2 regions of the Paenibacillus aurantius genome follow, and region 2 is predicted to be linked to the other one. Evidence: riboswitches for the same ligand, from Rfam matches in the RefSeq annotation. Region 2 holds a riboswitch; the other holds the start of a gene.
What was found. A riboswitch is a leader RNA that binds a small molecule or an ion and turns the genes downstream of it on or off. The one in region 2 is predicted to bind cobalamin.

Region 1: it holds a riboswitch for cobalamin, as region 2 does, so the genes downstream of both, MJA45_RS18305 (glutaredoxin family protein) here and MJA45_RS21820 (ABC transporter substrate-binding protein) in region 2, are expected to answer to the same signal.

Annotation. Positions count from the first base shown of each region.
Region 1 is NZ_CP130318.1:4,042,844-4,058,602, reverse strand. It holds gene ileS (isoleucine--tRNA ligase) at 1-1,356, shown strand, start outside; gene MJA45_RS18310 (class I SAM-dependent methyltransferase) at 1,727-2,461, shown strand; cobalamin riboswitch at 2,660-2,834, shown strand; gene MJA45_RS18305 (glutaredoxin family protein) at 3,006-3,230, shown strand; gene nrdI (class Ib ribonucleoside-diphosphate reductase assembly flavoprotein NrdI) at 3,227-3,598, shown strand; gene nrdE (class 1b ribonucleoside-diphosphate reductase subunit alpha) at 3,595-5,688, shown strand; gene nrdF (class 1b ribonucleoside-diphosphate reductase subunit beta) at 5,676-6,641, shown strand; gene MJA45_RS18285 (sialidase family protein) at 6,743-8,401, opposite strand; gene MJA45_RS18280 (iron-containing alcohol dehydrogenase) at 8,999-10,177, shown strand; gene MJA45_RS18275 (IclR family transcriptional regulator) at 10,311-11,117, shown strand; gene MJA45_RS18270 (sulfatase family protein) at 11,233-12,594, opposite strand; gene MJA45_RS18265 (AraC family transcriptional regulator) at 12,766-13,614, shown strand; gene MJA45_RS18260 (AraC family transcriptional regulator) at 13,727-15,759, shown strand, end outside.
Region 2 is NZ_CP130318.1:4,818,140-4,833,898, forward strand. It holds gene cobT (nicotinate-nucleotide--dimethylbenzimidazole phosphoribosyltransferase) at 1-384, opposite strand, end outside; gene MJA45_RS21810 (ABC transporter ATP-binding protein) at 434-1,204, opposite strand; gene MJA45_RS21815 (FecCD family ABC transporter permease) at 1,209-2,243, opposite strand; gene MJA45_RS21820 (ABC transporter substrate-binding protein) at 2,244-3,254, opposite strand; cobalamin riboswitch at 3,426-3,624, opposite strand; gene MJA45_RS21825 (hypothetical protein) at 3,722-4,255, opposite strand; gene MJA45_RS21830 (aspartyl-phosphate phosphatase Spo0E family protein) at 4,410-4,676, opposite strand; gene MJA45_RS21835 (aminotransferase class I/II-fold pyridoxal phosphate-dependent enzyme) at 4,814-5,995, opposite strand; gene MJA45_RS21840 (Lrp/AsnC family transcriptional regulator) at 6,008-6,496, opposite strand; gene MJA45_RS21845 (hypothetical protein) at 6,763-7,098, opposite strand; gene cysK (cysteine synthase A) at 7,317-8,237, opposite strand; gene MJA45_RS21855 (CehA/McbA family metallohydrolase) at 8,547-12,899, shown strand; gene MJA45_RS21860 (MFS transporter) at 13,754-15,082, opposite strand; gene MJA45_RS21865 (amidase family protein) at 15,231-15,759, opposite strand, start outside.

The sequences.
Region 1 (15,759 bases), 780 kb from region 2:
GTACTGGATGAAAACGGACAAAAGATGTCCAAGAGCAAAGGCAACGTAATCGACCCTTGGGAGATCATCGAGGAGTATGGGACAGATGCGTTTCGCTGGGCCTTGCTGTCCGATAGCGCGCCATGGAACAGTAAGCGTTTCTCGAAACAAATCGTGGCCGAAGCCAAATCGAAAGTAGTCGATACGCTGGTCAACGTGCACGCTTTCTATGCCTTGTACGCGGCGATCGATCAATATGAGCCGGAAAAGTATCCGAAGCAAGCCGCCAGGAGCCTATTGGATCGTTGGATATTGTCCCGGCTGTACAGTACGCTTCAAAAAGTTACAAAAGGACTCGAAGCGAATGATTTCCTGAACCCGGCTAAAGAAATCGAAGCCTTTATCGACGAGCTCAGCAACTGGTACATCCGCCGCTCGCGTGATCGTTTCTGGGGCAGTGAAATGTCAGGAGATAAATTATCCGCTTATCAGACTCTGCGTGAAGTGTTATTGACCCTTGCAAGGATGATCGCACCCTACGCTCCATTCCTTGCTGAAGATATTTACCTGAACCTGGATGGCGCGGGAAGCGTTCATCTTACGGATTACCCCAAGGCGGATGAATCCGCGATAGACGAAGCATTGGAAAATGACATGGAAACGGCGAGGCACGTAGTCGAACTGGCCCGAAGCATTCGTAACGAAACCGGGATCAAAACCCGGCAGCCCCTGTCCGAATTGGTTATCTCGCTAAACCGAGAATTCAACCTGGCACCGTTCGAAACCATCATCAAGGACGAAATCAACGTTAAAGAAATACGGATGGAAAAGAATGATAAGGGGTTTGTCGAGTACAAGCTCAAATTGAACCTCAAAGCGGCTGGTAAAAAGTATGGTAAATTTGTTGCCCCTCTTCAACAACATTTGAAGGAGCTAACCTCTCACGTTACCACTCAAATAGTCCATAACGGTTATTTCGACATCATCATGGATGAAGAAGACTTTCATCTAACCCTTGACGAGCTGCTTATAGAAAAACAGGCAAAAGAAGGGTTCGCATCAGCGGCCGGTTACCAAGTGACCGTTGCATTGAATACGGTAATTTCAGAGGAACTGCGGCAGGAAGGAGTTGTACGTGAGGTCATACGCGCCATTCAGGACTACCGTAAGAAACTGGATCTGCCGATCGAGAAGCGGGTGAATCTTTTCCTTGATGTCGACAGCAAGACGAAAGAAGCCATGCAGCGGTTCGAGAAGGTGCTGTATGAGAACGTGTTGCTTTCGAGTATCACCTACGAGAATAAAGCAGGCATGGAAGCCGTTTCGATCGAAGACAATATTGTCCGAATGCTCATTGATGTACAATCAGGGAAATAAGGAGTAAAGCTTTCTAAAAAGGAACTTCAATAGATTTTGAAGTTCCTTTTTTCCTTACGTTTTCCTAATAGTTGATGGGGCATGTCGGCTTTGCTTCGAATTCTAGCTCTTCTTTCCTTGATCGTCCGGGTCGTTAGAGCGTGACGGGCTGCTCTTTGGGTTGGTTTTATCGGGCTTGGTTTTGGTACTCATGGCTAAGTTCACCTCCTGGATTATCCCTAATGAGTATTTCTCAAAACCGTTATCCTTATTAGAATTAACCATTAACAGGATGGGGTTGACTTTGGTTATAATAGTGTTTCAACTGGAAAAATTTCTTGATGATTTATTAAAATATAGGATGGAAGATGAGCCAGGAGGTGTCCGTGATATGAAACAAAACAAGTATGATGACGAGAATTTTTATTCGGCGTATGAAAAAATGCCGCGTTCCGTAAGAGGGTTAGAGGCTGCAGGGGAATGGCCTGTATTTCAATCCCTATTACCGGACTTCAGAAACAAGAGCGTGCTGGATTTGGGGTGCGGATTCGGATGGCATTGCCGTTATGCAAGGGAGCGGCAGGCCAGCTCAGTGGTCGGCGTAGACATCTCGGAGAGAATGCTTCAAAAGGCTCGAGAACGCACAGACGATCCAGCCATTTCATATATCCATAAGCCGATTGAAGACATTCATTTCCCAGAAGGACAATTTGACATTGTAATCAGCTCATTGGCTTTTCATTATTTGGAGTCTTTTGATCTGATTTGCAACAAGGTCTATCACTATTTGAAAGCTAATGGTGTCTTTATCTTTTCGGTGGAACATCCCGTATTCACTTCGAGAGCCGAACAAGATTGGTATTATGATAACCAAGGGAATCGGTTGCACTGGCCGGTCGATAATTACCAGGAGGAGGGGATTCGGGAAACATCCTTCCTAACGGAGAACGTGATAAAATATCATCGTACGTTATCCACTTATTTGAATGGCTTACTTAACGCCGGGTTCCATATTAAAGCGGTGAAAGAACCCATTCCTTCCGAAGAAATGCTGCAAAGCATCCCTGGGATGAAGGATGAATTACGAAGACCCATGTTTTTGATTATATCAGCAGAAAAGCAGTAAGAACCACGGGACACTCGAGTTAACGGCTACGATAGCTCTATCACCCGCAGCCGTTTAGGCCTTTGTTTCCAGTCAAAGACGGATTAAAGCGTCCTTTTCGCGGGATCAAGATATTGAGTTGAAACGAACGAAAAACTCTTTTTTTCACTATATCTTGGAATGTGGGCCGCGTTGTGCTACAATCTCCTTATTCCAATTTCATAATAGTTTCGGTTAGGTACTACACGGTAGTTTAATAGGGAAGCTAGTGAAAGACTAGCGCTGTCCCCGCAACTGTAACGCTGACGAACGTTGGACCCACTGTGCTTCGGCATGGGAAGGGAACGGGAGAATGAAGCGAAGCCAGGAGACCTGCCCGACTGAAACGACGATTGCATTTCTCCGGGGGTTGAGGAATGGAACGAACAGGACGGGCTTCCCGGCAGCTTTGCGGCGCTAATGCGTTGTTAGTTTGCCGTACTTTAGCACACTTTCGTTTGAAACACCCTCGGAGCTGAGGGTGTTTTTTTATTTCCGATTTACCTATTGGACGGGAGGAGAAAAAATGAAACTGTATACGAAAACGGTCTGCCCCAAATGCCTGTGGATCAAATCAGAGGTACAGCGCTCCGGCCTTGCGGTAGAAATCGTAAACCTCGACCACGACACGGCGGCACAGGAGCGGCTTGCTGAGGCTGGCATTAGGAGCGTACCGGCCATGGAAGTCGACGGCCAATTCCTAGTGGATCCGAATGAGATGATTAAGCGAATGGAGCGGAAGAACGGATGATCGCTTACGCCAGCAGAACGGGAAATGTTCGTTATATCGTAAGCCGGCTGGGGCTGCCCGCCGCTGAGATCGGGGCGGATGTCACGCTGGAGGAACCGTTCCTGCTCATTACCTACACGGATGGAATAGGGGAGATTCCTCATCAGGTTAAGCAATTCCTGGAATCGAATGGAGCTTATTGCCGTGGGGTCATCGTAAGCGGCAACAGCAATTTTGGCCATCATGTCTTCGGGGGGGCCGGCGATGCGATTTCGCAGCAGTGGCAGATCCCCTTGGTGCGCAAAGTCGAGATGCGCGGCTTCCCGGAAGACTATGAGGCGATCCATCAGTATTATGAACGCTGTTTTCGAGAGGAGCGAGTTAGATGAAGTCGTATTTAAAGCTGAATAACGAAGTTCTGAATCACTACAATCGAACGGGAAAGCTCGATCTCGACAAAGACAAGGAGGGAACGCGCCGCTACTTCCTGGAACATGTGAATGTGAAGCTGCGCTACTTTATCGATACGGAAGAGAAGATCCGCTACCTTGTGGAGGAAGGATACTATGACCCCGATTTCCTCCGGCCCTACAGGATGGAATTCATTAAAAGGCTTTATGAGAAGGCTTATGCCTACCAGTTTCGTTTTCCGTCGTTCATGAGCGCCAGCAAATTTTACGAAAGCTATGCGATGAAAAGCCGGGACGCCGAGGAAATTCTCGAGAAATACGAGGATCGAATCGTAATCATTGCCTTGTATTTGGCTCAAGGGGAGGAGAAGCTGGCGGAACGGGCGGTTGAGGCGATGATGTCGGCTTATCAACCGGCCACGCCTACTGCTCTAAACAGCGGCAAACGGGCTCGCGGGGAGTTGGTCAGCTGCTTCAAATTGACCATGGATGATTCCATGAACAGCATCGCCGAGAATATCGGCTATTGCCTGGAGCTGTCCCGCTTGGGAGGCGGAGTTGGCGTCAATGCCACCGACTTGCGTCCGCTAGGCGATCCGATCAAGGGCATTCTTAACCGCGCCAGCGGCGTTATGCCGGTAGCCAAGCTGCTCGAGAACTCGTTCTCGTATTCGAACCAGCTCGGTCAGCGAAATGGTTCCGGTGTGATCTATTTGAACATTTTCCATGCGGACATCGAGAATTTCATTTCCTCCAAGAAACCGAACGCCGACGAGAAGATTCGTCTGGCTACGCTTTCGACCGGGATTATTGTTCCCAGCATTTTTTTCGAGCTAATGAAGCGGGATAAAGACATGGTGCTGTTCAGTCCATACGACGTCTATAAAGAATACGGCAAGCGGATGTCCGAAATCAGCATCAGCAGCATGTATTATGAGTTGCTGGATAATCCTAACATCCGCAAGATCAAACGGATTAACGCGCGTAAATTGTACACGGAAGTCAAGAAAGCACAGTTCGAGTCGGGCTATCCGTTCGAGGTGTTCGACGACAATGTGAATGAGAACCATGCGCTCCGCCATTTGGGACGGGTGAAGATGTCCAATCTCTGTACGGAGATCCTGCAAGTACAAGAGACATCGGTTATTCACAATCATGGGACCGAGAACGAGTATGGGCTGGATGTGTCCTGCAACTTAGGCTCCATCGATATCCATAAAGCAACGAAGGACGAGCAATTCGAGCAATTGATCGATACGGCCATGCGGCTGCTGACCAACGTGTCGACAATGACCAACATCCAGAACGTGCCGTCCGTCGCGAAAGCAAACCGCTGTATGCACTCCGTCGGCCTGGGCGTCATGAATTTGCACGGACATTTGGTGTCGCAAGGGCTGGCGTATGGAACGCCGGAGTCGATCATCTTCGTAGACAAGTTCATGGAGGCACTCAATTATTTCTCGCTTCAGTCCTCGATGCGGATCGCCCGGGATAGAGGGGAGACGTTCCAAGGATACGAACAAAGCGATTATGCGAACGGAACCTACTTTGACAAGTATGTCACCAAATCCGAGGAGCCCTTGCCCGACGTAGTCACGAAGGCATTAGGGCATGTACCGCTGATTAGCCGGGAGATGTGGATAACCTTGAAGGAACAAGTCATGACGTACGGCTTGTTTAACTCCTACCGGTTGGCCATTGCCCCTACGGGGAGCATCTCCTATATCCGCAACAGTACAGCTTCCATCGCCCCTTGCACGGAGAAAGTCGAGATTCGCGATTACGCCGACAGCCGCACCATCTATCCGATGCCGTTCTTGAATAATGACAATCTATCGCTGTACAAGGAGGCCTACGAGATCGACCAGTTTCGAATGATTGATCTCTACGCGGCCGCCCAGAAGCACATCGACCAAGGGATCTCGATGACCTTGTATGTAACCGACCAGTGGACGACGGAGAACCTCGCCCGGCTGTACATTTACGCCTGGATGAGGGGAATCAAGACGGTGTATTACGTACGCCAGCGCTTGCAGACCATGGAGGAGTGTGTAGCATGTTCGATCTAAAGCCGTTCGAAGCGGTTAACTGGAACCGCAATCCGCTGGAGCTCACCAAAGTATTCTGGGACCAACAATGGAAGCAAATCTGGTTCCCCGAAGAAGTGGCAGTCAGTAAAGATATCAAGCAGTGGAAGGACTTTCCCCATCAGGACACGTATAAGAAAGTATTCGGCGGTCTGACGCTGCTTGATACGATTCAGACGAATATCGGCATGAACGAGATCGCGCGGTATGCGCCCGATTTGCAAGAAAAAGCGTTATACACCGTGTTCGCTTCGTTCGAAGCGATCCATGCCAAATCGTACTCTTACATTTTTACTACCTTGTGCACGAATGGCGAGATCGATACGGTGTTCGACTGGGTCCAGCGCAACGAGTACTTGCAGTACAAAGCCAAGCGAATCAGCGACATCTATTTAGCGATTGAAGAAGACGACCCGGTCTCGCTATGGAAGGCGATGTTCGCTTCGGTCATGCTGGAATCGTTTCTGTTCTACTCGGGCTTCTTCTACCCGCTCTACTTGGGCGGTCAAGGGGTGCTCCGCAACAGCGCGGAGGTCATTTCTCTCATTTTACGCGACGAATCCATCCATGGAGTGGCGATCGGGTATTTTGCACAGCAGCGCTTCAAGCCTTTCACACAGGAGCAGAAGGAGAAATTGACCGTATGGGGGTATGAGTTTTTGCTGGATCTGTACCACAACGAGATGAAATACACCCATGATCTTTATGCTGAGACAGGTCTAACCCCCGATGTCAAAAGCTATGTCCGCTACAATGCGAATAAAGCGCTGATGAATATCGGCTTCGAGGTTATGTTCCCGGAGGAGGAGGTCAATCCGATCGTTATGAACGGGATCCGGAACGAAGGCTCGACCTATGATTTCTTCTCGCAGAAAGGTTCGACTTACGCGGTGGCCAAGGTCACTCCGATCACGGATGATACCTTCCGATTTTAAGATTACACCTAACGCTGCTTTGACCACCTCTACTACTCACCTCTTGCACAAAAGAAAACCGACCGCAAGACGGGCGGCCGGTTCGTTGGGGACGCGAGGGATTAGTCCCAATACAGGTTGTCGACGTAGTAATCGTCCCCGGTTCCCGTCGTCGATCCGCTCATGAAGCGGACGCGGTCGATGGTCGCAAAGGAGTTCCATTTGCCCATACGCCCTTTGTAGACGTCGTTGATATACAGGTTCGCCCGTGATGTCGAGACGGCTTCGATCTTGATTTTGTTCCAAGCACCTAAGGTGACAGACCCCGCCGGGGCAACATTCGTCCAGGCACTGCCGTTATACCAGTTGACGCTGCCGTCCGCCGTGATGCAGACATGAAACACGCTATGGGCGTTGTCGTTGGCTCCGCTATTCAAGCTGATGATATTGCCGTTCGTGGAGGAGACGGGGCGGATCATCGCCTCGAACGTTTTGAACGATTTGGCGGTCGAGGTCTTCACGACATTCGTCAGAACCGAGCTCGACGTGTCGTTGATGCGGAGCGCTTTCGAGCCGGCGTATACCGGACTGCCGACGACGGTCGCATTGCCGCCGACAACGGTAAAGCCGATCGGCGCGCTGCCGGCCGTATCGCTCTCGAAGCCGTTCATCGGGATCGCGGAGCGGACGACGTCGATATACTTTCCTATGATTTTGGTCCGTGTGGAGTTGTCGCTTATGAGCAGGAGCTTATTCGCTGACACTTCGCGGACACCCGTGTAATTGGACGCGGTGGAGCCGAACGTACCGGTCTGCACAGCTCCCCACATTTGTCCGCTGCCGTCCAGCGAGAACAGCATTTTGGTTGTCGGCCGGCCGAAGCTGAGGACGAGCGTACCGTTGGTCATCATCGTTAAGTCCGGATCGACGCTGTAGGCATCGGCACTGTCGACGCCCGGCAGCGGAACCGGCGTGCTCCAGGTCAGGCCGTCGTTCGTGGAACGCGTCTGGTAGAGCGGATAGCTTACGCCGCCGGATGTCCCGCCGGTTCTCATGACGACTAGGAGGGAGTTGTCTGCGGCGCGAATGGCGACCGGCTCGCAGAAGCCTTCGTTACCGACGGTCGTGCTGTACGCAACCGTAGATACGACGCTCCAGTTGGCCCCGCCGTCAGTAGATTTGACCCAAAGCACTCGATATTTCGAGTCGGTGGTGTACTTCCCGTACATCGTGCCCTGCAGGGACCCGTCAGGCATGACCAGGATGCTGCGATGAAACAGGAAGCCTCCCCAGTTCGCCGAATTGACAGCCTGATCCTGCGGGAAATTCACGTTGCCGGTAAGCTTCGTCCACGTCGTTCCGCTGTCCGAGGAAATCCAGTAGAACATGGTGGAGTTGCGCGCGTCGACCCGCTGCGTCACATAGCTTGTTCCCATCAGATCGCCGTTGTTAAGGCGGATAATGCTCGTCAGGTAAAAGTCCGTATTTTGCTTATACGTCGGCCATGTCGCTCCTCCGTCGGACGAGATGCGCATGCCGTCGGTCGTGGGGTACAGGACGGAATCCGGATGCTGGCTGAAGGTGACGATCGCTTTATTATTCACGTATGACAAAAAGGGCAAATGCCGGGTCGCCGTTCCGCCGTCCTCGACTGCAAATTCGGCTCCGTACGAAATGCTCAGCGTGTCGGGAGCGGCGCTCGCGGCCGGACCGGCTATAACGGATAGCGCGAGCACGAAGCAAAGCGACCAGATCAGGCGGGTGGAGCGGCAACTCCCCATTCGGTTCCTGTTCAATCCATTCATCCTTCCCGTTAATGGAATTTGGCAAGCTACTCTTGCAAAAGGATGGATCTCGCGAGGTCAAAAAGTTACGAATCAGCCAGGGTATCGGGCAAAGAGATACGGCGGTACCGACAATCCGGAAGTAAGACTGGAGAGGGGGAGAACATGCGGATTCCTAAGAGGAGTTCATGCTGTAGGAAGAGGCAAGGATCGACTTCCGTAAAGGCTTATTCTTCGTCACCGCCTTTCGACTAAAGAAGTCTCGTTTCCTGAAAGGTGTTTCTTGTAACGGCATCATTGACAAAAGCACGATCCGTGTTAATATGTGAAACATATGTGCCGTTATGCGAAACATTATAACGAACGATCGGCGAATGTTCAATATGCAGTTTTAAGGTAGAAGGTCCGGCTGCCGCATTACGTAACACAAAAAAAAGGTGCCCCAAAGTCACGTCTTCTCTTATCATCCGCACCCGGGGATCGAATGGGTCGCAGCGGTAGGCGTCCGGGCGGAACAAGGGGAGAAGTCGGCCGGGGTGGCGCCGGTGCCGTCATAGAAGTGAAACGGTAATCCGAGGAGGTAAGGAAACCATCATGGGAACCCATTCCAAGCTAACGTTCGCGCCGTTATGTTACATCGGCTGCGGAGCCGTATGCCGGTTAAGTGATGAAGTGAACAAACACGGCGCCAAACGCGTTCTGCTGATCGCCGATCCGATTCTCGTCAAGCTGGGGACGGCATCACGCATCGCCGCTCAAGTGGAGGGGCCGGCATGCAGCGTTGACGTGTTCGCGGACGTTACGCCGGAGCCGTCCCTGGAGCTTGGCGAGCGCTTGATCGAGCATACGCGCAGCGGAAAGTACGATTTCGTCGTCGGCTTGGGGGGAGGCAGCGCCCTTGATCTGGCTAAGCTGGCTGCCGTACTCTCCGGAAACGTTGGCAAGGCGGCCGACTATCTGAATTTGTCGGCAAGCCGCCGAATCGCCCATAAGGGACTTCCCAAGGTACTGATTCCGACAACGTCCGGTACCGGCTCGGAGGTGACGAACATTGCGGTATTGTCGCTTGACCATACAAAGGACGTCGTGGTGCACGATTATTTGCTGGCCGATGCGGCGATCGTCGATCCGGAGCTCACTTTGACGGTTCCACCGCGGGTAACCGCCGCCACGGGAATGGACGCGCTGACGCATGCGGTCGAGGCCTATTTGTCTGTGAGCGCCACACCTGCGACGGATGCGCTGGCTCTGCATGCCGTGCGGCTGATCGGCCGGTCCCTGCGGCGGGCGGTTCAAGACGGAGCGTACCTCCCGGCTCGGGAGGAGATGAGTCAGGCCAGCTTTATGGCGGGACTAGCTTTTTTCAACGCGGGGGTGGCGGGGGTACATGCGCTTGCTTATCCGCTCGGCGGACAGTTTCACCTTCCGCATGGCGAAGCCAATGCGGTGCTGTTGCCTTATGTGATGCGGCATATCGCTTCGTCCTGCAGAGGACGGATGACCGATCTACGGCACGCGCTCGACCCTGGCTCCGTGTTCCAGCCCGACGCGGAAGCACCGGAGCCATTCGTCGCACAGCTGCACAACCTGATTAAGGACATCGGTTTACCGGAGAGGCTGGAGGCCTGGAACATTGCGGAACGAGATCTTGCAGGGCTTGCGGATGACGCCTGCAAGCAGACGCGGCTCCTTGCACGAAGCCCGATGCCGCTGGGGCGGGACGACATTTACGCCATCTACAAAGCCGCCTGCGACGGACCCGCTAAGGAATAACACACAGGGAAAACCGACACCGCTTCCATGACCGGTTGCCCGGCCGGCACTAGGCGATTATTCTCTGCTTCAGCTTGCCGGATCTTTACCCAGGATGTTATATTGGGCTCAAAACCGACGGAGGATTAGCATAATGAAGGAAACAGACGAGAGGCAGGAACGATATACGATCCAATCGATTGATAAAGCGCTCGATTTGATGGAGCTGCTCTCTGAAAGAGGCTCACTCAGCTTGATTGAACTGACCGAGCTTTTGCAGCAGCCGAAATCGTCGACTTACCGCATTGTTCTCACGCTGGAAAATCGCGGATTTATAAGCCGCAGCGATGTGGACGGCAAATATTGCCTGGGCTATAAACAGCTGATTCTGACCAAAAATTTGCTCGAGCAAAGCAATATTCGGACGGCCGCCTTTCCCGAAATGAAGAAGCTCTCGGACTTGTATGGCGATACGATCAATTTAGGTGTTTTGACGGAAGGCGCGATTCTGTATCTTGAAATTATCGAAAGCATGCATGCTTTGCGAATGACGGATTCCGTCGGCTCCAGGTCCCCGTTCCATGCGACGGCGATGGGCAAGGCGATTGCGTCGCATATGAGCGAGTCGGCAGTCGATGTGTTAATCCGGGACTATGGACTAGAGCGTTATACGGACAATACCATTACAACCCCGGAGCGGCTCTGCGAGGAGCTTGCCTTAATCCGCAAAAGGGGCTTCGCCATGGATGATCAGGAGATTGTGGAAGGCGCGCGTTGTCTTGCGGCTCCCATCTTCGGGCTGCATGGACATATCAACGGAGCGATCAGCATTTCCGGTCCGATGCACCGTTATACCGACGAGAAGGTTCCCGAGATCGCGGCAAACGTTATGGCGGCCGCCGCCGTCATCTCCCGAAAGCTCGGCGCGGTTCCGTCTTCTTCGCCAGTGCCCCGCTCGTAAGTTGGAATGGAAATCCACTTCCCGCCGGTACTCTTGTCAAAAAAAAATCGCCTGCGCCGCCAATCGGAAAAATTAGCGGAGTCGGGCGATTTTTTTATAGGGGAGCTGTCACACTTCACAGCTTTAGGCGCAGCTCTTCGATCGAAACCCTCCGTTTCCCAGCCGGCCTGGACTGTGCAGGGACAATTTCAGGTACAGGCTCGCCGGCCTCGGCCATGCGGGAGATGAGCTTCCTCTGGAGTTCATCGGCCACGCTCCGGTAGGAATCCCATCCGGCAAGATTGGTTAACTCATAAGGGTCGGCCTGTAAGTCATACAGCAGTTCTTCCACATAGCTCTCCGCATGCGATTCGGACCAGCCGTCGAGATCGGGAGCGGTTACACCGTATTTCCAGCGGCCGGTTCGAATGGCTCTTCCCACCTGGGATTCGCTGATCTGCACCAGCACCTCCTCCGGCCATTCGACCGGTTCTCTTCTTACCAAAGGAAGAACCGAACGGCCCTGCATGTCGGAAGGGACGGGAATGCCGGCCGCGTCAAGCAGCGTGGGGGGGATGTCCAGCAGGCTGACCAGCTGCCGGACCTGGCCTCCCTGCATAAAACCCGGGCCATAAATCGCCGCAGGAATCCGGATCGAGCTCTCATGCGCACTTCGTTTGTATTCCCCGTTGCGTGTTTTAAAGTGGCATCCATGATCCGATGTGAACAAAACGATAGTTTTTCGGGTCAAATCCAAGCTTTTCAGCGCATCCATCAGCCGTCCGAGCGCTTCGTCCAGCCGCTTTACCATTCCGTAATAACCGCCGAGGTGCTGAGGTGCGGTGCCGCCCAGCGCTTTCAGATCCGGCGGGGTCCACCGGTCGGTGTACATCTCCTCATAGCCGTCCGGAGCCGGGTAGTTGTCCGTATGGTTCTGGTGATGCGGTTCCAAATAGGACAGGAACAGGAAGAACGGATGGGTTTGGTTACGATCGATATAACGAATGGCCGCGTCCGTCTGGGCATCGACCCGGTAGCCGGGCAGCTTCACTTCCTTGCCGTCGTTGTCATATAACACGGTGCTGTAGGCGTCCGAAGAAAACTCGAGAAGATTGGCCGCCAGCCAATACTCATAACCGCCCCGGTCTTCGGCAGGCACGGGTTCTTTCTCCGAAAGGTGCCATTTTCCGATATATCCGGTCGCGTATCCGGCTTGTTTAAAATAATGAGCCAGTGTTCGTCTTTCTCTCGGCAGAGGAATGGCATTTTTAAAGCAGCCGGTTGTCGTGGCGTACATCCCGGTCTGAAGACAGGAACGGGCCGGGCCGCAAACCGGCTGACAAGTAAAGGTATGGTACAAATGCGTTCCTTCCCGCGCCATCCGGTCAAAGGTTGGGGTTAAGCCGAGCGGGTTTCCATGTACGCCCGTCGTGTCCCATCGCTGCTGGTCTGTAAAAAAGACAATCACATTTGGCTGTTCCCTGTCGTTTTTCTTCATCTTTATGTACTCCTTTGCTTCTTCATGGATAGGAATTCGAGCTTGGAAAGCGAAGAAATATATTCAGGTTGCCAGCGCGCGTCGGCGTGCCTTAGAACTAATGATAAAGACTGAGGGAACTGGTGGGAATAACGAAGTGTTGGTTTGGCATAATGTTGGGTGGAAAGGCGGATGAGGATGCGGGAATACCAGTTTGAGTATGCGAATATGTGGTTCATGGAGCCATCCTCCCTGCAGCAGGCAGGCGGCTGTTGGATCGTGAGAGCGGGCCGGAACCAGGCGAAGCCCCATTACCGGATCGGACCGAAAAGGATTGAGTGCTATAGTCTTCATTTTATATTGGAAGGAAAGTTGAAGCTGAAACCAGGCGAGGAAGAGGAGGTTGAACTGGAGGGCGGGGACCTCTTTTGTCTTTTTCCCGAAAAAACCTATAGATACAGCTCCGTCTCCGGCGACCGTGCCCTGCAGCTCAATTGGCTGGCTATAAATGGACCCCAGGTGCCTCAAATTCTAGAGGCTCTTGGCTTGAAACGAAACAAGACTTACTTGAAGGGCGTTGTCGTGCCCGAGATCAGGGCGGTACTTAAACAGCTGCTCGCCCAGATCTCTAAGAGCGAAGCCTATTCGTTTATGCTCCAAAGTCTGCTGTTTCTGCTGCTGGACAAGCTTACCTCCACCAAATCTTTTGAACCGGCCTGCTCCTCCTCGCGCCATGATTGGGTTTCCCGGTCAATGGAATATATGGAACAGCATTTTACCGAACCCTTATCTGTGGAGCAGCTGGCCCAAATGGCCGGCATTCAACGCTCTTACTTTTCAACAGCCTTCAAGGAACGGACCGGATTGTCTCCCGCCCAATATTTGCGGCATCTGCGTATGGAAATGGGGGTGCAGCTGCTAAAAACGACGAAATTGTCCGTTACCGAAGTGGCTCTTTCTACGGGATACCCGGAGCTGTTTGCTTTTTCAAGGGCGTTTAAGCGGCATTACGGCATCTCGCCAAGCGAATACCGCGATTGATCCTTATGATAAGAATTTGTATATTTTACCAAAAACCGATTCAAGTATGCTATACTCTAGCTTCAAGAAAGCAGTAAGGTGGTGGGAAATGGACATTCCAAAGATATGGAGGATGCTCTGGTTTCGAAAAACGCTGCTCTTTTTCTTCCTTACGGTTTGTATCCCCATGCTCACGATCAGTTCCATTTATTTGTTCACCTTCTCTCAAGAGCTGCAGTCCCGCTATTCCAGCTCACTAAGTATGGAAACGGACCGGCTGACCGATCAGCTGGATGCTTTAATGAAACCGATCGAGAGGCTGTCGTGGCAGCTGACCTTCTCCAGCAGTTTGGACAATCTTTTGCTGCGCACCGATAAGGCCAACATGTACGACTATTTGAAGCTGCAGACGGCGATGAGGGACCAAGCTTCGATAGGCGGATTCATACAATCCCTATATGTGTACTTTGGGGTAAGCGGCAAAGTGATAACGACGGATGAGGGGCTGTATGCGTTACAGGATTTTTTCGATAGGAGCATCATCCAACAGAATCAGCCCAGTGGCTCTTATCAGATCCGGAATCTTGCTTTCGATAATTTCGGGAACCGGACGAAAGAAGAGAGTTCCGTCATCACGTTCCAGCAGGAGCTTCCGCTAGCCGGTCAGGTAAAGCTTGGACGTATGATTATCAATATTGACCTGAACCGGTTCGAAAAGGCCCTTCGCAGCGTCAATAAGTCCGACTCCGGCTCGTATTTTCTGATAGACACGAACACCGGCCGGGTTTTTTTGAAAGAGGGCGATTTTTCGGGGGAGCATGGCGACTGGCATCTGACGAATTGGAAGCGTTATCACAAGATGAGCGATTTCGTCACGCTGAACGGCGAGCGGCACTTTACCGCTTACCGCAGCATCAACGATTCCTGGCTTCTCGTGAAAACCTTACCTGATCTGTCCTATAGGTCGGAATTTGCCGCCAAACGGAAGTCCCTTATGCTGACGGACCTGATCCTATTGCTGATCGGGTTTGGTTTCGCTTTTTTGTTCTCCTTTATCGTCTATTCCCCTTGGCGCCGCATCTTCAAGCAGTACGGCTCGCACTTTATGCCATCGTCCCCAAGCAGGATTTACGACGAATCCGCACTGTTCGGGGAGGGGGTAAGGCGTCTGCTGACGGAGAACAGCCGGATTTACACGACCATGGAGCAGATGTCACCCCTGCTAAGGCGCAAGCTGGTCTATGATCTGCTGAACGGCTATGCGGGCTCGGACTCCTCCATCCCCCAGATGCTCAAAACACACGGTATCGAATTTCCCGAGGAACGCTACATGATCGGCGTCGCTTCCTACGAACCCGGCGACTTGAAACCGAATGAGGAGCCGGAATCGCTTAATCTCCTTTTGTTCAGCATTATTGAGACGGCCTTCGCCGGATTGTATTATACGATTGGGACCTGGGTGGAAGACGGACGGTACGCCTTTATTCTTAATGTGGGGACCGAAACGGATGAGAAGGATTTGAACGGCCGGCTCCGGGCCGAATGCCAGCGTATTAACATAATGCTCGAAGAGCAGATGGGCATAACTGTACGTTTCGCGTTCAGCCGTTTGCTGGATAAGGTAAGCGGAATTTCCCAATCTTACACCGCGACACGACGGCTTTTGAATTATCGGGCCCTGTATTATAAAGCCGAAGTCCTGTTTGACAGCGAGGTGGAAGCAAGCCGCAAGCATCCCGTATTTCCGGTCTCCCTGCAGCATCTTCTCGTCCGCCATGTATTAAAGGGGGACCGCAGCGGCGCAGAAGAGACTTTGGAGCTGTTTTTTACCCAGTATATCGATAATGGCAAATTCCCCCCGGCTAAAATGCAGGAAACCATGATGGTCTTGATGGGAGCCCTCATGAATGAGCTGCTTAAGGAAGGATACGACCTGGAGGATATGGAGGATCTTCCATTCTTGTTCTGGCAGGACTGCAGCGACAGGCAGGAGCTCAAAAACTTTCTCCATGCGCGGATCGGACGTCTCATCGATCGGATGAATCCCCAGGAGCCGCCCAAATCGGGGAACGACTATGTCGTGAGGACCATCGCGATTATCGAACAGCGCTATATGGACAATCTCACCATAGCCGATTTGGCCGGCGAGCTCGGGCTTACCCCGAA
Region 2 (15,759 bases):
GCGCGACACGAGGCCGGGATGGGCCAGCTCGGCGTTTACGCCCATGTCGACGCAGATGACGTCGGCCCCGGCCTGCCGGGCCAGCACATTCACGGCAGCGCCTCCCTGCAGGAAGTTCATCACCATCTGCGGCGTCACCTCCGCCGGAAAGGCGCTGATTCCTTCCTCGCACACGCCATGATCGCCGGCCATGACCAGGACGGCCTTCCGCGTAAGATCGGGAATCGTCTCCCCGGTTATGCCGGCGGCCTGCTTCGCGATCTCCTCGAGCCGGCCCAGGCTGCCCGGGGGCTTCGTGAGGCGGTCGAGATGCCTCTCCGCCGCTTCTACCGCTTCTTGATCGAGCGGTCTAATGCGGCGGATGGTCTCGGTTATCTGCTTCATGCTGATCTCTCCTCGTCTAATACGTTATGGCGGCAGGCAAGCCGCTTGCTCAAGGCTGAAGCAGGATCTGCGGCACTCCGCTGACCGGATGCGGCAGCACGATCGGCTCCGTGCCGTACACCCGGGCCACGAGCTCGCCCGTCAGTATCTCCGCGGGCGATCCGGTGCCCGCCATCCTTCCCTCGTGAAGAACGAGCAGCCGCTCGCAGTACTGGGCCGCCAGATTGAGGTCGTGCAGCACGGCTACGACCGTCAGGCCGCACTCCTGCTGCCAGGTGCGGACGAAATTCATCATCTGGATTTGATGGCCGATGTCGAGGAAGGTCGTCGGCTCATCCAAAAGCAGGAGCCGCGGCTCCTGGGCCATCGTTTTGCCGAGCGCGACCCGCTGCCTTTCCCCGCCGCTCAGATGTTCCACCGGCCGGTCGGCGAACGGCTCCAGCTCGAGCCGGCTCATAATCCGGTCGATGAGCGGAGCCGCATCCCGGGTCTCCTCGCCAAGCCAGTTCTGGTAAGGGTAGCGTCCCATTTCGATGACCTCCCGTACCGTAAAGCCGGCTGGAGCCGGCGCATCCTGCTGCAGCACGGCCATCCAGCGGGCCAGCTCCTTGCGCGAGTAGGCGCCCGGTTCGCGGCCATCCAGCCGCAGGCTTCCGCCGTCCGCCTTTTCCACGCCGGAAATGAGCTTGAGAAGCGTCGATTTGCCGCTGCCGTTCGGGCCGATGATGCCGTAGAAGCATCCGGCTTCCACGTGCAGGTTTACGCGGTCAAGCACGACTTGGCCCTGGTACGCTTTGCTTGCCTCTTCCACCTGGATCATGCCTTCAGCCCCTCCCCACTTTCTTGCGTTTGTTCAGTAAGTAAGCAAAGAACGGCGCCCCGATTAAAGCCGTTACCACGCCAAGGGGAATCTCCTTTGGGCTGAGCGCCAGACGCGCAATCGTATCCGCCCACAGCACGTAAATGCCGCCCGTCAGAACCGAAATGGGGAGGATCAGCCGGTAATCCGGACCGACCACGAGCCGTACGAGATGGGGAACCACCAATCCCACGAAACCGATGACACCGGAGACGGAGACGGCCGCCGCCGTCAGCAGGGTGGAGACCGACAGCACGATCAGCTTCGTCCGCTCCACGTGGACTCCCATGTGCGAAGCCTGCCTTTCGCCGAGCGCAAACAAATTGAGAGACCGCCCGTAGCCGATCAGCACCACCGCGCCAACGAGAAGATACGGAGTCAGAATGAGAGAGTAATCCCAGCCCCTCATCGACAAGCTTCCCATCAACCAGTACACAATCTCGTTGATGACCTTCTCGGATAGAGAAACCATGAACGACACGAAAGCCCCAAGAAAGGACTGGACCACTACCCCCGCCAGGATCAAGGTTTCCGTCTGGGCTTTCCCTTCCCGGCTCGCGAGCCGGTAGACCACGGCCAAGGTCAGAATCCCCGTTAAGAAAGCAACCGCCGGTACGGTGAACGCGCCGATAGCCATTTGCAGCCCGAACAGAATAAGGAAGGCGGCTCCGACCGACGCCCCCGAGGCAACCCCAAGCGTGTAGGGATCAGCCAGCGGATTGCGGAGCACTCCTTGAAAGCCCGCTCCCGCGAGAGCGAGAGATGCCCCTACGAGAATGGCCAGCACGACCCGGGAGAAGCGGACCTTCCATACGATAACTTCCTCCGCCGGCGCCCAGTCCGGGGTTACGAACCCGCCCAAACCGGGAACATGATGGAGCAGAATCCGCCAGACGTCCGGCAGCGCCACGGCCCCGGCTCCAAGCGACAGGCTGACCACGATGGAAAAAAGAAGGAGCAGCAGGGCTCCTCCTCCGTATAGAATCAGCTTCCGTTTCATTTATTTGACCAGATCCGGGTGGATCGCCTTGGCCATGTCGGTCAGGGCTTCCGTCAACCGGGGGCCCACGCGGGCCACTTTGTTCGAATCAATGGCATAGACTTTGTTGTTCTTCATGGCATCGATCGCCTCAAAGCCCGGACGCTTCTTGATCTCGTCCAGAATGGAGCTCATGCCGGACTCCCCTTTGGCGTACAGAATGACCTCGGGATTCGATTTGATGATCTTCTCCGGGTCGATCTTGTTCCAGCCCGCCTGCTCATGGGCCACGTTGTCTCCGCCCGCCAGCGACACAAGCTCATCCATGAATTCTCCCTTGCCTACCGTCCAGCCCGGAGAGAATTCCATGTAAACCTTCTTCTTCGGAGCGTTCTTCACGGCGTCCGTTACCTTCTGCTTCTCCTCGCGCATCTTATCGGTTACCTTCTTGGCGCCGTCGGCCATGTTCATGATTTTGCCTACCGTCGTGATCTTATCCATGACCTCGTCCACCGTCTTGGGATCACTCGCGAAGACTTTGATCTTCAGCTCCCGAAGCTGATCGACCGTCTTCTTGTTCATGGAGGCTGAGGCGAGCACGAGATCCGGCTTCGTGGCGAGAAGCGCCTCCAGATTGGCGTTCATGTCGCCGATCTGCGGCTTGCTCTTAGCTTCGGCGGGATAATCGCTGAATTTGTCGACGCCCGCAATTTTATCCCCGGCTCCGATGGCAAATACGATCTCGGTTTCGCTCGGAACCAGCGTCGTCACCCTCTCCGGGGCTTTCTCGAACACGACGTCCGTTCCGGTCGCATCCTTGATCGTCAGCGGGTAAGCCGTCTGGCCGGTCTTCGGAGAAGCCGCCGGGCTTGATGCACCCGGAGAGGCCGAGCTTTGCGCCGTCGGCTGGGTACTTGAAGTGGCCGCTCCCGTTCCTTCCTTGCCTGATCCGCAAGCCGCCAGGCTGGCCGCCAGAACCAGTCCCAACGCTCCCGTTCCCATTCTCTTAAACCACTTCGCTGTCTTTGCCAATTCCATTCTCTCCTTTTAAGGTAGCTTCGGAATGGAGCTTGACCTCTCGAACGCCACAAACGAAAAACCCCCTGTCCTATAGAACGGACAGAGGGTACAGCATACAGGGTGATAGGCACACACAGGGGGGTACCGTCCCGATCAGCCGGATCCTTTTCCGCGAAGGATTTCGTCAGCTACTTCCGTTAGGCAGGTCTCCTGACTTATGGGTTGACTGACCGCCTCGCCTTCCCATTCGTCGGACGAACAGTGGCGTATGAGGCGCTCCCCAATTTACAGTGGCGGGACCGTGCCGGACTTGCACCGGCTTCCCTTTTAACCCGGGCGCGAACGAATTCGGCCAGCGGGCACCTATCGGTAGAAGGCTATTCAATTCTATCAAGCTGCCAATCTCTCACATGATTATAGGGCAATTCCAAGCGGTTGACAAGGAATTTCGTCCGAGCCCGGTCCGCTCCCCTGTTTTCCTATTTGGAGGCAAGGACTTGGAGAACCTGCTTAGCCTTGTCCATCTGCGGAGCCCGCGGATGCACGAAGGCATACAGCTCTTCTCCTTTGTAGCCGCTGTCCTTCAGCCATTTCGACTCTCCGAGCGGAATGCCGTAGAGATGCTTTTCCATCTTGGGGTTCTTCTCGTCGCCAACCGGCGCTTCCACCACCCCGCTCGGATAATCCTCCGGTTTAAACAGATCGTCCAGGCTCACGAAGCTTCCCTGCCTGGCGAAGGCCTCAAAATTCTTCTTCGGCAGAATCACAAGGCTGTGATCGCCCGCCGCTATCTCCACGAGCAGCTTCTCATCATTATAGATAGGCGAGCTGTGTACAGCCACGGTAGGACTTTCGCCCACCTTCGCTTGCAGATCCGTCTCCATCTTCTCGGTTATATTCTGAGGCAGACCGGTCGACGGCAGGATAAAGATCGACACATCCTTCTTGGGCCCTCCGCCGCAGCCCGCTAAAACCACCAGCACGACGAGGGACAGCAGCCACTTCCATTTCATCTCTCCAACCGTTCCTTTCTCGCTCTCTTGTCTGTTCCACTATAGCAAAAAAATCGGTCGAAAGTGAAGTGAAACCTTCGTGACCATTCACCCGATTCCGACAGCTTTTTTCGAGTTCCCTCCTAATATGACCGCTCCGAAAAAAAGGGCCGCATCAGCGGCCCTTGATCATTAGCATATATTCGTTTATTTTGAGGTCCAGCAGGGAGCTGGCTTCGATAACCGGGGGGGACGTTAACGACTGTTCTTTGATGAAGAGCTGCTCCATCCGCATGCGCAGCATTCGGATTTCCTCTTCCAGGGAACCGCCGGCAGGGCTGGTGTTCTTGGCCGTCTGATACTTCCACCGCTTGCCCGATTCCTTCTCGCGAAGCATAAGCTTTTTGCCTGTTGAAGCTAAAGCGAAGTGCCCCAGTGCCACGTCCATCCCTCCCTCAGTTAAAAGGTAAAAAAATGACTAATGGGTAAACCTTACAGTACCTTAATAATACAATAACATTATTTTACATAAAAAGAAATCTTTTTTTTGCTAGATTGATAGAAAAGTCCCTTGCGCTATCAACCCTTCCGGGCCAAAACGAATTTGCCGATCCGGTCCAGCGCCTCATTCAGCTGGGCTACCGAGGTAGCGTAGGAGCACCGGATAAAGCCCTCTCCGCCCAGCCCGAATACGTTTCCGGGGACGGCGGCCACCTTGCCTTCGGTCAGCAGCCCCTGGGCAAATTCCTCCGAAGTCATCCCGGTCGACGTGATGGAGGGGAACGCATAAAATGCGCCTTGAGGCTCATGACAATCCAGTCCGATCTCCCGGAAGCCCTTCACGACCAGGCGGCGGCGCTGATTGTAAGACTCCATCATCCGGTCCTTCTCTTCCATGCCGTTCTTAAGAGCCTCCAGAGCCGCGATCTGGCCCATGACAGGTGCGCACATTACCGTATATTGGTGGATCTTGAGCATGGCCGAAATCAGCTCCCGGTGCCCGCACGCATAGCCCATTCTCCAACCCGTCATGGCAAAAGCCTTGGAGAAGCCGCTCACCAGAATGGTCCGGTCCTTCATCTTCGGCAGCGACGGAAAACTGACATGCTTGCTTCCATAAGTCAGCTCGGCATAAATCTCGTCGGAAATGACGATCAGGTCGTTCTCTTCGACCAGCTTGGCAATGGGCAGCCAGTCCTCATACGTCATAATTCCGCCCGTAGGGTTGCTCGGGTAGCAGAGAATGAGGATCTTCGATTTCGGCGTGATCTTGCTCTTAAGCGCTTCGGCCGTCAGCTTGAATTGATCTTTCGCGAAGGTTTCGATGCCTACCGGAACGCCTCCTCCGATGGAGGCGATCGGGGAATACGAGATATAGCACGGCTCGGGAATGAGAATTTCATCGCCCGGCTCGATCAAGGCACGCAGGGCCAGGTCGATGGCTTCGCTGCCTCCGACCGTGACCAGGATCTCGTTAGCCGGATCGTAGTCGGTGCGGAAGCTGCGGCTCAAATAAGCGCCGATTTCCTCCCGCAGCTCCGGAAGACCCGCATTGGACGTATACTGCGTGTGCCCCCGCTCCAGCGAATAAACGCAAGCTTCGCGGACGTGCCACGGCGTGACGAAATCCGGTTCCCCCACCCCGAGGGAAATGACATCCTTGCTTCCGCTCACCAAATCAAAAAACTTGCGGATGCCCGAAGGGGGAATGGAGCGCACCCGCGGCGACAAGTAATCCTGCATCGTTTTCTGGTTAATCATGGCCGCCACCTCTTACGGAGAAATCAGGAGGCGGTGGTCTTCTTCATGCTCTTCGAAGATGATGCCGTCCTGCTTGTATTTTTTGAGAATAAAATGGGTCTTGGTCGAAAGCACCCGGTCAATCGAGGAGAGCTTGTTGGAGACGAAAGAGGCGACTTCCTTCAAGGTACGCCCTTCGATCTCAACTAGCAGGTCATAGGCACCGGACATCAGATACACCGATTTCACTTCGGGATATAAATAAATGCGCTCGGCAATGGCGTCGAAGCCGTGCACGCGCTCAGGGGTAATCTGCACCTCGATCAGCGCCGTCACCTTGTCGTCCACCTTGCTCCAGTTCACCACCGTCGCATACTTCACAATGATATGGTCCGCTTCCAGCTCCGCGATCGCCGCTTCCACCTCCGCCTGGGCCGCGCCTACCATCGTCGCGATCAATTCCGCGCTTCTTCTGGCGTCTTCCTTCAGCAGATCAAGGATTTTTAACTTCAGTTCACTCATGGGAGAACCTCCTAAGGGATGATTGGCATCGCAGAACACGATAATTCCACTATACAACGAATACAAGCATCCTGCAAAGATGCGAAGCGGTAAAGACCCGGCACAAGCAGCAAAAAACCCGCCTGAGGCGGGACGGTTATCGAGTATGTGATCTGCGAACGGCGGGATGGAACTTCCCCGTATGGGGGCTGCCTGCCGTTTCCGGTATTCAGGAGGCCGGCCAAGGGTCTGGCTTCTCCTCTTAAGACAGCACTTCCTAACTTTATTTAGACAGACGGCTGCCGGGTATAGATCCGGCTGATGTCGGAGGCTCTTGCGCTTGGCTTAAGCAGCTTGCAAATATTCTCCCGGATTTCCTTGCTCTCGTAGCCGGGATCGAGCAGGATGGCATAGGCGGAGGGATTCTCCGCCTCCAGGCCAACGCGGCTTCCCAGGCCCACCAGCCTGTCACGGTCGTAGACCCCGACCACTTGATCCAGCAGCCCCACACGGCCCGCGCCTTCCCGGATGGGAACAGCCGTCTCCCCCGAAAGGCCCGCCGTCTTCCAAAACCCTTCCAGCATATGCGCCTCGGGCATGCCGAGCTGAAACGCCACTTTCATCGCTATCCCTCCGCTTGATTCATTTGATGATTATAATTATACAGCATTGTGTATAATTATTCAAATCAATTTAACGGCAACCTGTCCAACGGGCCGTTCATCCAATGTGCTTATCAGAAGCAAAAAAAAACCCCCGGGTCCGTCCAAAGGGACGTACCTGAGGGTTTTGGAGCGGAGGGGGGGCGGATACTGTCCCCCTATTTCCTTATGAGCAAAGCTTAAAAAATGTCCATGCTGAGGTAGCGCTCCCCGGTATCGGGGGCAATGCACAGCACGCGCCTGCCTTCCCCGAGACGGCGGGCCTCCTGCAGAGCGGCCCAAACGGTCGCTCCGGCCGACGGGCCGACGAGAATGCCTTCGCGGGCCGCCAGTTCCCGGGTCGTCCGGATGGCGTCCTCGTCCGCCACCTGAACGATCCGGTCGTATACACCGGTGTTCAGAATGGGCGGAACGAAGCCAGGGCTTGTCCCCACCAGCTTATGGGGACCCGGCTGCCCGCCGGACAGCACCGGAGAGCCCTTCGGCTCCACGACGAGAATTTCGATGCCCGGGATTTTCTTCCGGAGCACCTCGCCGGTCCCGGTAATCGTTCCTCCGGTTCCCGAGGAAGCCACGAACGCATCCAGCCGGCCGCCTGTCTGCTCCACGATTTCCAGTGCGGTCGTCACGCGGTGGATATCCGGATTGGCGTGGTTCTCGAACTGCTGAGGGATGAAGCTGCCCGGAATCTGCTCCTGCAGCTCCTTCGCCTTGCGGATGGCTCCCGGCATCCGTTCGGCCGCAGGGGTCAAGACCACCTCCGCCCCGTACGCTTTAAGAATATTAATTCGTTCCTTGGTCATGTTGTCGGGCATGACCATAATCGCGCGGTAGCCTTTGGCGGCGGCGTTCATGGCAAGTCCGATCCCCGTGTTGCCGCTGGTCGGCTCAATGATCGTAGCTCCCGGCTGAAGCACTCCGTCCTTCTCCGCCTGGGCAATGAGATTATAGGCGGCGCGGTCCTTCACGCTGCCGCTCGGATTGAAGTATTCGAGCTTGACATAAACCTCTGCGTCCCCTGCCCTCGTCAGGCGGTTTATTTTAACAGCGGGCGTATTCCCTATCAATTCGGTTATGCTGTTTACCAGTCTAGCCGTCATGCTGCATTCCCCTTTCCGTCTATACCTATTTATTTTATCGGTATATGGGAATTAACGTCAACCCGCCGGCGTGCAGGCTCGTCCCCCAACCGGTGTGTTCCCTTCTGGAAGCGGACAATCAGGAGCCCTCCATCGGCTCCCGTTTATTATCCCTCTCCCCTTACAAAAAGACCGGTCATGTTAACAAAACGCTATCGGAAGGTTAACAAAGCATCCTTTTACCCGTCCAGCGCCTCGCTTATCATAAGAGCAACAGGGCCAACTATCGTCTGACGGACCCTGTCTGACTAGGAGCAGGGAGGGAAAGCGATGGGTAAACGATGGTGGCGGATAGCCGCCGCAGCCGTTGTGCTTCTCGGGGGATGGACCGGTGGTCCCGGGCAGCGGGCGGGTGCGGTTGCAGTGGCGGAGGAAGCAGCAGCAGGGCCGGATTCCAGCTTATCATTGGGGACGAGGGTGGAAACGTCCCTTGCGGCCGCACAGCCGGAGCCCCCCGATTCGGCGGTTACGATAGCCGCAAGAACCGGGGATCCGGGGTACACCTATGCCCCCGCATCAAGGGACTGGGTCAGCGGGACCCCTTATTATTCCATGGAGAACGACAAGGTCAGCTTGACCATCGGCACCACGAGGCTCGAGACCGGCAGCACGTCCGATTACGGCGACAACGCCTCCGGCAACAACAAGCCCGGGTCGCTGACGCCGGGCCATATCATGGATGCGGTGCCGAAGACGACGATGCGGGACAACCTCGATTATACGGAATTCGTGCTGAGCAAGGGCTTGGGCCGAACCTGGTGGTATCCGACCGAGAAGCTGAGCCTGCCCGACATTCAGCCCGGCGACCGCACCATTACCGCCAAGGGAGCTTGGGACAAGGACGGCAGCATCAAGGCCCAGGTGACCTATTCGATTGTGGAGAATTCCCCTCTTATTAAAATGAAGGTGAAGCTGAAGAATGAGGGAACGGCCAGCTTCACCGGCAACCTGGCTTACGTCATCGATCCGGAGGAGACGCTCGAGCAGCAGAGCTACGTCCCCGGCTGGGGCTGGAGAGGCGGACAAGTCAGCGAGTACATTACTTCCGGCTGGAACCGGAACTATATCTTCAACGGAATCCAGGATAAGTTCACGGGGAATACGGCCCATGCCCTCATCTGGCCCGAGGCCCAGAAGCCTTCCGCTCTTATTCCCGAAGGATACATAACCGGAGCGTGGTTTCCCGTAGCCCTTGCTCCGGGAGGAACCAAGGAGCTGATCCTGTACCATCTTCCCCATCAGCCGGGTCCGGCTAACGAAGCGTACCGGACTTCGGAATTCTGGGCGGGGGTGATTCGAAACGGAACGGACGTGACGTCCATTCGGACGGTGTCCGGAACCGTGACCGATTCCGCCGGCCAGCCTGCCGGCGGAATCGAAGTGGAGCTGGCCTCTTCCTCCGGCGGCTCCGTTGCGAAAGCCACTACAGACAGCAGAGGCCGCTACAGCCTGGATTCCGTTACCGGATCGGTATATGGATTGACAGCCAACAATGGAACGGAAAGGTATGAACAGGCCCTTCCGCCTGAGCCTCCGGACAGGGAGACGGTGGTGAATTTCACCCTCGATCCGCCTCCTCCGAAAGCCGTGACCTCCGGTGTCACGAAGGGAGATCCCGGCTATGTTTACGAAGGGACATCCCGGGACTGGTGGCCCGCCAATGACTATTACTATCTGGAGAGCCCGGACATCAAATTCACGGTAGGCACGGTCCGGACGGCAGGCAAGGATCCGATTAACTGGAGCAACGACGCCTCCGGCAACAACAAATGGGGAACTTTGACACCGGGCCATATCATGGACGCCGCCCCCAAGCTGACGATGGAGGAGAACCTCGATTTTTCGGAATTCGTGCTGAGCGATAACCTGGGGGTAACGCCCGAGGACGAAGCGGCGGGCATGCCTATGGAGTGGTCGTGGTTTCATCCGCTGGATAAGCTGAAGTTCCCATCCATCCAACTGGAGGGGGACACGATAGCCGCGGCCGGAGAATGGGACCGCAACGAGAGAATGAAGTCCTCCGTCCGCTATTCGATCGTGGAAGGAACCCCTCTCATCCGCATGGACATCACGCTGAACAATGGAACGGGAGCCGATTTCAACGGCAGCTTCGGTTATATTATCGACTCGGACCAGCCGGGCGAGCAGCATACGTACCTGCCGGGCCGAAACTGGGTCTACAGCCAGGAGAAGAACCCAATCCGGGAAGGCTGGACGGACAATTACCTGTTCACCGGCGTCAACAACACTTTTACGGGCAAAACCGCTCATGCCATCATCTGGCCCGAAGAGCAGCAGCCGAAGAGTCTTATTCACGAAGGCATTTTTGCTGGAGCCTGGTTCGACGCGTCGATTCCAAGCGGACAGAGCCGCAGCTATGTTCTGTATCATCTTCCCCATGTCGCCGGACCGGCGGATCAGCCTTATGCCAATGCGGAGTTATGGGCCAATTTCGTCAAAACCCATGCCGAGGCAAAAGATTACGGCAGCCTGACCGGCTCGGTGAAGGATGAAGCCGGCAAAGCCCTGCCCCAAACGGAAGTGGTCGTTAAGGACGGGAGCGGAGCCGTCCGGGCGAGAGCCGCCACGACCCCTGATGGGAAGTACCAGCTCTACCTGCCAAAAGGCGACTATACCCTAGCCCCGGTTAACGACGCCTACTCCGTAGAAGCCCGTTCCGTGACGGTGGCGGGTGGGGACCGGCAAACGGCCGTTTTCGTCATGAAGAAATATGCGGAGTTGGAAGCCGCCCTTCCCTCCGGACTGACGGCGGATACGCCTTTTGACCTGACGGTTACCATGCGGAATGTCACCGGCAGCCCGATAAGGGATGTGGCGGTTGAAGTGAGCCCTCCTCCCCTCATCCAGCTGTTGGGCGAATCCTCCTTCGTTCTTCCCGAGCTCGAGGCGAACACGCAAAAGGTGCTGACGTTCAAAGCCGTCGCCCTTGAAGGGGGCCGCTCGGCAATCAAAGCCACGGCTTCGTCCCGCCAGTTCCGGCTCGCTACCAGTGTAAGCTTCGATGTCCAAGGACAGGGTCATTATGCCGGAGACAATCATTCCCATACGAAGCACAGCGACGGAGTTAATACGGTAGCGGAAAACTCGGGCAGCGCTTACACCCGCCGGATGCTCTCTTGGGTATGGAGCGAGGAGCATAACAAGAACTCCCAGCAGGCCGACGCCGATGCCGTAACCGCGGGCTACGGAGGACGTTTTCTCAGCTTGTCGGGTACGGAGATCACCACCCCGGTTGGCCACGCACTCGTATACGGTCTCGATAATGTTCCCCGGTACGATATCGGGACTCCTTATACCTGGCAGAACAGCATCAACGAGGTGACGGGCCAAGGCGGTCTTTTGTACATCGCTCATCCCTTCGAGAGCACCTATGCTTTCCAGACGCCTTATGAATGGACCGGCTTCACCGGTGTCGAGGTGTGGAACGGAACGTGGCATGCCCTCGACAACAACGTCAACGAACGCGCTTTCCGCTTCTGGGACGAAATCAACATCCGCGGGGACGGCAAGTATTATGGCCTCACCAACACGGACGGTCACACGAAAGACAAGGTTGGTGACACGTACAGCAAAGGCTGGATGAAAAGCCTGACCGAAGGGAACGTGCTGGAGCTTCTCCAAACCGGGGGCTATTACGGCTCCAACGGCCCCGATCTCCGTTTTCGCGTCGGCGGGGTGGAGATGGGTGGAACGCTGAGGCTGGAAAAGGCCGGGAAGGTCCCGGTTCAGGTCGAAGCTTACGATCCCAATTCCGCTTTGACCCGCGTTCGGGTCGTCAAATACTACGTCACAGGCAATATGGCGGATTATTCGCGCCGCGAAGTAGTCCTGGATGAGAATCTGGCAGGCCAAGGCATCAGCCGCTACAGCAGAACCTTGAACCTGCCGGTAGGCGGCAAGGAATTTTACCGGATGGAAGTCATGAGCGAGAAATCGAACCCGAACAGCTCCGGCATCGGACCGTTAACCGGCACGGGCTTCGCTTTCTCTAACCCGGTCTGGGTAGAGGTCGCCGGGACAGGTAAGAGCAATGCCGCCGCCATCGAGTCTCTGTCCTACAACCAGGTGCCCTTAGCCGACACAGCGGGACGGTTCGGGATCGGAACGATTACGGTTCATCCGAAGACGTTTGAACCGGATAAGCTGAATGCCGTCGTAAGCCAAGGAGCTTCGGTTACCGGCAAGCGATATACCGCGTTGGCTGGAAGCACCACGGCTGCGGGCATCCTGGACCTGACCGTAACGGCTGCAGACGACTCGGAGCGCACCTTCCGCTACCTGGTCTATACCGGGGGCCGGGTCCCTGACACCGGCCAACTCACCAGCCTGCTGGTGAGCGAGGCCTCGCTGGTCCCGGCGTTTCGGCCCGAAAAGACCTCGTATGCCGGAACGGTCCGCCAGGACGTATCCCGGCTGGAGATCACCCCTGTCGCAGCGGACAGCCGGGCGAGCCTAACGGTCAACGGGACGGCAGCCGCTAGCGGGAAGCCGTTCGAAGTCAGCCTGGCACCAGGCTTGAACACCATCCTAGTCGCGGTGAACGAGGATGATGGCCGGGCCGGCAGCACGTACACCCTCCGGATCGTGCGCCTTCCGGTGTAAGGCTGTCCAGGATCAGATTCGCGGTTCAGAAAAAGGGAGGCCCTCGGGCCTCCCTTTTCCTTTACTCATCCATCGCACTGAATCCCTGTGGAACCGCCATCGCGGAAGGTTAGCCGCGGTGGGCTCCCTTCTCCTCTGGAGGAGAGACTGCAGCCTCAACAGGATCGGCAGGAAGACCGATGGGAACCACCAGCTGACGAAACGCCGCGGGAAAGCTTAGAACCCGACGATTACATAACGAAACGCCCAGGGATACCTGAGAACCCAACGGTTACCCAACGGACGCCGTGGGACACCTTAGAACCCGACGCTTACCCATTGAACGCCTCTGGACACCTAGACATAGACATCCGGTGGAAATCGCGGGGAAGCCGGGGAGTCCCCAAAATTAGCGGAACGGAGATACCTTATTCGTCAGAATTCGAGCTCTCACGTTTTGATACAGGAACTATACTCCTCTATTATACGTCAGAGCGGCGAAGATAGGCCGCTTTAGATGGTTGGCGCGAAAAATAGCGAACCTGCATTCCTCTATTATTTGAGGAATATCGAAAAAAGGGGCATTAACGCACCTCCGTTCCGCTATTTTTTTCGGCACCCGAGGGGAGCAGTCAAAACGGTTCCCACTGAAGCAAATCGGTCTTTTCCAGGAAAATTGGAGCCTCCATGACAAAGGACCGGTTGTTGGACGGCACCCCCACGTTAGGGGTTTCTACCAAACGGGGGGCCATCCTTGTCCGGTCCTTGTTCTTGGCTGCCTGCTGTATTCTCGAATGCGTCCATGGTTCAACTCATCCGGATCTGTCTGGCAGGTCCGGATGCATTGGGCGAGGGAGGCCGCCCTATCCCGGCGGCTAGGACTTACCGCCGCCACCCGACCCCGTGTGCGCCTGCCGCTCCAGAAGCGGCAGAAGACATGCCCACATGATCAGCGGGGTGCTGCCGATAAACAGGAGGAGGCTGTTGATCACGAGGGGCGAGCGGCTCCAGGAGATTACCGCAATAAAGAGCAGCGTCCCGAACAGACGCCCGGCGTTGATCGCCATTTCCCGGGTCGCCACGTACTCCACCCGTCGGCTCCCCCCGTCCTCCTGGCGGCCGATCCAATCGAACACCACGGAGGTTCCCGGCAGGGTATAGAGCGGAATGAACAGAGCGGTGCCGATGCCGAACAAGAGGAGGGTTCCATAGCTGACCCGCCAGAAGAGCGGAAGAACAACCCCCATCATGGCAAGGATGCCGAGCAGCATGCCCCATTTCCGGAAGCGGGGCCGAAACCAGCGGCCCGCCGCCCAGAAGCTGACGAGGGCAACCCCTGAGGTGATCAGGGAGAAGCTCCCGAGCTTCATTTCGTTCTTCGTCGCAAGGTAGACCAGAAGGCCGATAAGGAACGAGTATACCCCTTCCCGGATTCCTTGAGCAGCTAGCCCCCACAAGACGCGCCGGCTGCTCCGGTCGGCCATTTTGCGGAAGGGGAACCACCAGTCATAGCACGTTTGAACTTTACGCTTGCGAAGCCAGAAGCTCAGGACCACGCCGACCAGGAAGATCACCAGCGACAGCGTAAAGATCAGACGGTAACCTCCTGTCCCTTTCCAGTGCGTGATAAGAAAGCCCGAAACCCAGGGAGCCACCATCCCGGCTACCGATCCCCATAAGCCCGCCCAGCCGTTAAAGCGGTCCCGGTTGTCCGGATTGGTGACTTCGAAATAAACGACATTGAAGGCCAGCCAGAAGAATCCCGAGGCCAAGCCCTGCACACTCCCCAGCCAAAAAATGTAATCCACCGAGCGTACGCCAAGAAGGAGCACCAGCACGTAGAACAAGGCGGAGAGGGCGATGCCGAGGCGGAGCGAATTCATTTTGTTGCGTTCCTTGACCCACTTTCCTGCAATCCAGAAGGTCAGCGCCATGAACACCTGCTGATAAACGGCAAACCAGGCAATCATGGCAAAATCGTTTCGAGCCTTCCACAAATAGATGCTCACGAACGTGCCGGACAAGGCATTGGCCGTTCCGAACAAAGCATTCACGAGAAGCAGAAGACGCGTCTGGGGAGTTAGACCGGCCCCTTCCCGTCCTTCCCGTTCTTCTTCGTCCTCGGACGAATGTTCCCGATGGCGGCCAAAGCCCGGCACAAAGACAATGCGCCGGGCTTTGCGGTCTTGTATCGATTCGTTCATTCACTCACCCGGTTACCCGTTAAGGGAAATAGAAAACAGCCTGTTTACCTTTCCCCTCCCCTTACCGGATTATCCGGAAAAGGAAACATTCGTCCTTCCCCGGTCCATCTCCCCATCTTGCCGGGGGACGCCCGCTTGAAGGCAGCCATCACCTGCTAAGACGAGGCGGCTTCCGGTGCCGCGTTGCCTGTTCGAAGGCATAGGCCAGCTTCAGCAGAATAGGCTCACTAAAGGCGGTCGACGTGAAGGTGATTCCGTAAGGCAGCCCTTCTGAGGTAAAACCGCCCGGGACCGTGATGGACGGATACCCGGCTCTTGCCCCGACGGCTTCTCCCTCGTCTCCCGGAAATAGGATGGCATCCAGGCCGTGCTCCTTCAACACGGCATCGATTCCTTCCTCCCGGCAAAGGCGCAGATCCCGGGCCCGGTCGGCCAAATAAGCCGGTTCCGTTAAGGTGCCGCTCGTCCTCTCTTCGGCATGCTCCAGAAGCGTCTGCCCGTACCGCAACGTTTCGTCCGGATGCGCCTGGTTGAAGGCAATGATCTCCGCCAGGGTCCGGACGGGAGCCCCGGGACCAAGACCCGCCAGGTAGCTCTGAAGCGCCGATTTAAACTCATGCATAAGGACGGAAGAGTGTCCAATCTCCGCCGCGGACGGCAGGTCGGCCGGATCGACG